2 regions of the Pantoea sp. Lij88 genome follow, and region 2 is predicted to be linked to the other one. Evidence: predicted binding sites of a transcription regulator. Region 2 holds the regulator's gene; the other holds the start of a gene.
The links. Region 2 encodes CRP, which controls carbon source genes, mostly activating them, when cyclic AMP is high. Its sites were predicted from a motif close to ATGTGANNNNNNTCACAT; they were not measured.

Region 1 (2,203 bases), 280 kb from region 2:
GCATCCGCCGCTCTATGCCGCGCTGGGCCTGCATCCCATCGTCATCGAAAATCATCAGGACGCCCATCTCGACCAGCTGGAAACCATACTGCAACAGCGGCCCCGTAAGCTGGTGGCGATCGGTGAGATCGGGCTGGATCTCTATCGAGACGATCCGCAGTTTGATAAGCAGCAGCGCTTTCTTGAGGCGCAGCTTAAGCTGGCAAAGCGTTATGCACTGCCGGTGATCCTGCATTCGCGCCGGACCCATGACAAGCTGGCGCAGATTCTGCGTCGTCACGATCTGCCGCGCCGTGGCGTGGTGCACGGTTTCGCTGGCAGCCTGCAACAGGCGCAGGCCTTTATTAAGCTGGGTTATGCAATTGGCGTCGGCGGGACCATTACCTATGAACGCGCCAGCAAAACCCGTCAGACCGTCGCGCAGCTGCCGCTCTCATCGCTGCTGCTGGAAACCGATGCACCCGATATGCCGCTGCAGGGTTTTCAGGGCCAGCCAAACCGTCCGGAACGGGCGCGTCAGGTCTGGGAGGTGCTCTGCAGCCTGCGGGAAGAGTCACCTGAAGAGATTGCCGATGCGCTTTGGCACAACAGTCAGCAGCTGTTTCAGCTCGATCCCGCTTTCCCGGCGCTACGCAGCTGACCGGTCTCCTGTTCTGCACCCCTTGCACTAAAATGTGATAATAGTAACATTGCACCGGCTGGCGTATAATCGCCATGATTGCATGTAACCTGAGAGTTCAGTCACTATTTATGTGACGCGATTGCATCATTTTCTTATTCCTATGTGACTACTGGCACATATCAGGCCGCTTCAGAGTGTTATTATTATAACATTCCGCCGGCAAGCCGGTGGGTTGCACCCCAATCCTTTGGAGAGCCTCATGACCGATATCAAACACCTTGCCCTGCGCGCCCTGAAACTGATGGATTTGACCACCCTGAATGACGACGACACCGATGCAAAGGTGATCGCCCTGTGTCATCAGGCTAAATCCCCGGCAGGCAACACCGCGGCAATCTGTATTTATCCGCGTTTTATTCCGATCGCGCGTAAAACGCTGCGCGAGCAGGGTACTCCGGAGATCCGCATCGCTACGGTGACCAACTTCCCGCATGGCAATGACGACATCGACATTGCGCTGGCCGAAACCCGCGCGGCTATCGCCTACGGTGCCGATGAAGTGGACGTGGTGTTCCCGTACCGCGCGCTGATCGCCGGCAACAGCCAGGTCGGTTTCGATCTGGTGAAAGCCTGTAAAACTGCCTGTGCAGAAGCGGACGTGCTGCTGAAAGTGATCATCGAAACCGGTGAGCTGAAGCAGGAAGCGCTGATCCGTCAGGCCTCTGAAATTGCCATCGATGCCGGTGCCGACTTCATCAAAACCTCTACCGGTAAAGTGCCGGTTAACGCCACGCCAGAAGTCGCGCAGATCATGATGAACGTGATCCGTGATAAAGGCGTCAGCAAGGAAGTCGGCTTTAAACCTGCGGGTGGCGTACGCACTGCGGAAGATGCTGCGATCTATCTGCAAATGGCGGAAGAGACGCTGGGTGCCGACTGGGCCGATGCGCGCCATTTCCGTTTCGGTGCCTCCAGCCTGCTGGCGAGCCTGCTTAACACCCTGGGTCATGACAGCGACACCAGCAAAGCGGGTTACTGATCCCTTCAGGCGGTCAATGACCGCCTGATCCCCATCCTGTTTTCCCTGAACCAGGGGGCTACCTTGTTCCTGCCACAAGAAATTATTCGCAAAAAACGTGACGGTCATGCGCTGACGGAAGAGGAGATTCGCTTCTTCATCAATGGCGTGCGTGATAACACCGTCTCGGAAGGTCAGATCGCCGCGCTGGCGATGACCATCTATTTTCACGATATGTCGCTGCCAGAGCGGGTCGCGCTGACTATGGCGATGCGTGATTCCGGTACGGTGCTTAACTGGAAGTCACTCGGCCTTAACGGGCCGGTAGTGGATAAGCACTCGACCGGCGGCGTCGGCGATGTAACGTCGCTGATGTTAGGACCGATGGTCGCCGCCTGTGGCGGATATGTGCCGATGATCTCCGGTCGTGGTCTGGGTCACACCGGCGGAACGCTGGATAAACTGGAAGCGATTCCAGGCTTCGATATCTACCCCAGCGATAACCGCTTCCGCGACATCATTAAGCAGGTCGGTGTGGCGATTATCGGTCAGACCAGCTCGCT
Region 2 (2,203 bases):
GGGAGCGTTTTTGAACAACGCAACGCGTTGGCCCGGCAACGGGCGCACCTCAGGGATGAGGTGCGTAATCGCGCGGGCCGAGCATGCCATGGATGGCGGTTTTTGTGTCTTTCCGATCTGACCCGGTTCTCTGCGCAGGCACAGTCTTAAAGCAACCTGCATCAGACACTAGAAGTGAAGTTAACAGGTCTGCGATGATCCCTGCGGCCATTACAGCTCAACCACTTCATAGCTATGCGTCATCGTCACACCTTTACCCAGCATGATGGCCACCGAGCAATATTTTTCAGCAGAAAGATCCACGGCGCGTGAGACCGCTTTATCCTGGAGCGCTTTACCACTCACGATAAAATGCAGGTTGATGTGCGTAAAGATTCGCGGCGCCTCTTCACGACGTTCTGAGGTCAGTTTTACTTCACAATCAGCCACATCATTGCGGCCTTTTTGCAGAATTGAAACCACATCAATCGCGCTGCATCCACCGGCCGCCATCAGCACCATCTCCATTGGGCTGGGCGCTTTATCACCCGAATTGCCATCCATCAGTATCTGGTGGCCGGATGAGGATTCTCCGAGGAATGTCAGCCCTTCTACCCATTTCACTCTTGCCTGCATGATTTTTGCTCCGGAATACGCTGTTTTGTCGCCAGAGTACGCTTTCGCCTGGTAAACAGCAATCCAGAGAAATCCGCCTGTAGCTGAAGCGAGACAACAGAAGACAGTCGGCAAAAGCTGTGCTACAAACAGTGCTGAAAATATTTTTCGTCACCCGATGACGAAGCCGGGAAGGATGATGCGCACTGCGCCTGATGCGGCCCGAATGATTTCCTGAAATGGAAACGCTTGAAGCTTTCACCGCCTGACAGGGAAAACTGCCCCCTGTATTTTGGGCACGATTACAACAGAGGATAATAGCGAATGGTTCTCGGCAAACCGCAAACAGACCCTACACTCGAATGGTTCCTGTCCCATTGCCATATTCACAAGTATCCATCCAAAAGTACGCTGATTCACCAAGGTGAAAAAGCTGAAACGCTTTACTACATCGTGAAAGGTTCCGTCGCGGTTCTGATTAAAGATGAAGAAGGCAAAGAGATGATTCTTTCCTACCTGAATCAGGGCGATTTCATTGGTGAGCTTGGCCTCTTCGAAGAAGGCCAGGAGCGCAGCGCCTGGGTACGTGCGAAAAGCGCGTGCGAAGTGGCGGAGATTTCTTACAAGAAATTCCGTCAGCTGATCCAGGTTAACCCCGACATCCTGATGCGACTCTCATCGCAGATGGCGCGTCGCCTGCAGGTCACGTCTGAAAAAGTGGGTAACCTCGCTTTCCTCGACGTCACCGGGCGCATTGCACAGACCCTGCTCAACCTGGCGAAACAGCCAGATGCCATGACGCATCCCGACGGCATGCAAATTAAAATCACTCGTCAGGAAATTGGCCAGATTGTTGGTTGTTCACGCGAAACCGTGGGCCGTATTTTGAAGATGCTGGAAGATCAGAACCTGATCTCCGCACACGGCAAAACCATCGTCGTTTACGGCACCCGTTAATTCCTGTCACCCACGGCGTGATGGCAACATCACGCCGTTATTGTTTGTGTTGGGCCGATGTGGCGTCGAATCATTTACCATCCTGAAGTTAACTACGCCTTGCGGCAAACGCTGGTGCTCTGTCTGCCGGTGGCGCTGGGCTGGCTGGCTGGCGACCTGCAAAAAGGTCTGCTGTTCTCCTTAGTGCCCGCCTGCTGCAACATCGCCGGTCTGGATACCCCGCATAAACGCTTCTTCAAACGTCTCATTGTTGGCGGCAGCCTGTTTGCCCTCGGCAGCTTTCTCATTCAGTGGCTCACCCTGCATGCTATCCCACTGCCGCTGATCCTCTTCGCCATGCCCCTGCTGCTCGGCGTCACCGGTGAAATCAGTCCGCTGCATGGCCGCCTGCTGCCCGGCACCCTTATCGCCGCTATCTTTACCCTCAGCCTGATTGGCCGCATGCCCATCTATGTCACCCCGCTGCTCTATATCGGCGGCACGCTCTGGTATGGGGTGTTTAACTGGTTCTGGTTCTGGCTGTGGAAAGAGCAGCCGATGCGCGAGAGCCTCAGCCTCATCTACCGCGAGCTGGCTAACTACTGCGACGCTAAATATACCCTGCTGACTCAGCTCACCGATCCGGAAAAGGCCCTGCCGCCGCTGCTGGCGC

Region 1: deoC (deoxyribose-phosphate aldolase) is a predicted target of CRP. The motif match lies at 673-690, and genes of this name have one in related genera.

Annotation. Positions count from the first base shown of each region.
Region 1 is NZ_CP118269.1:701,569-703,771, forward strand. Features, by position in the region: gene PU624_RS07215 (TatD family hydrolase) at 1-640, shown strand, start outside; gene deoC (deoxyribose-phosphate aldolase) at 882-1,661, shown strand; gene deoA (thymidine phosphorylase) at 1,725-2,203, shown strand, end outside.
Region 2 is NZ_CP118269.1:419,393-421,595, reverse strand. Features, by position in the region: gene PU624_RS05780 (OsmC family protein) at 211-615, opposite strand; gene crp (cAMP-activated global transcriptional regulator CRP) at 919-1,551, shown strand; gene PU624_RS05770 (YccS/YhfK family putative transporter) at 1,609-2,203, shown strand, end outside.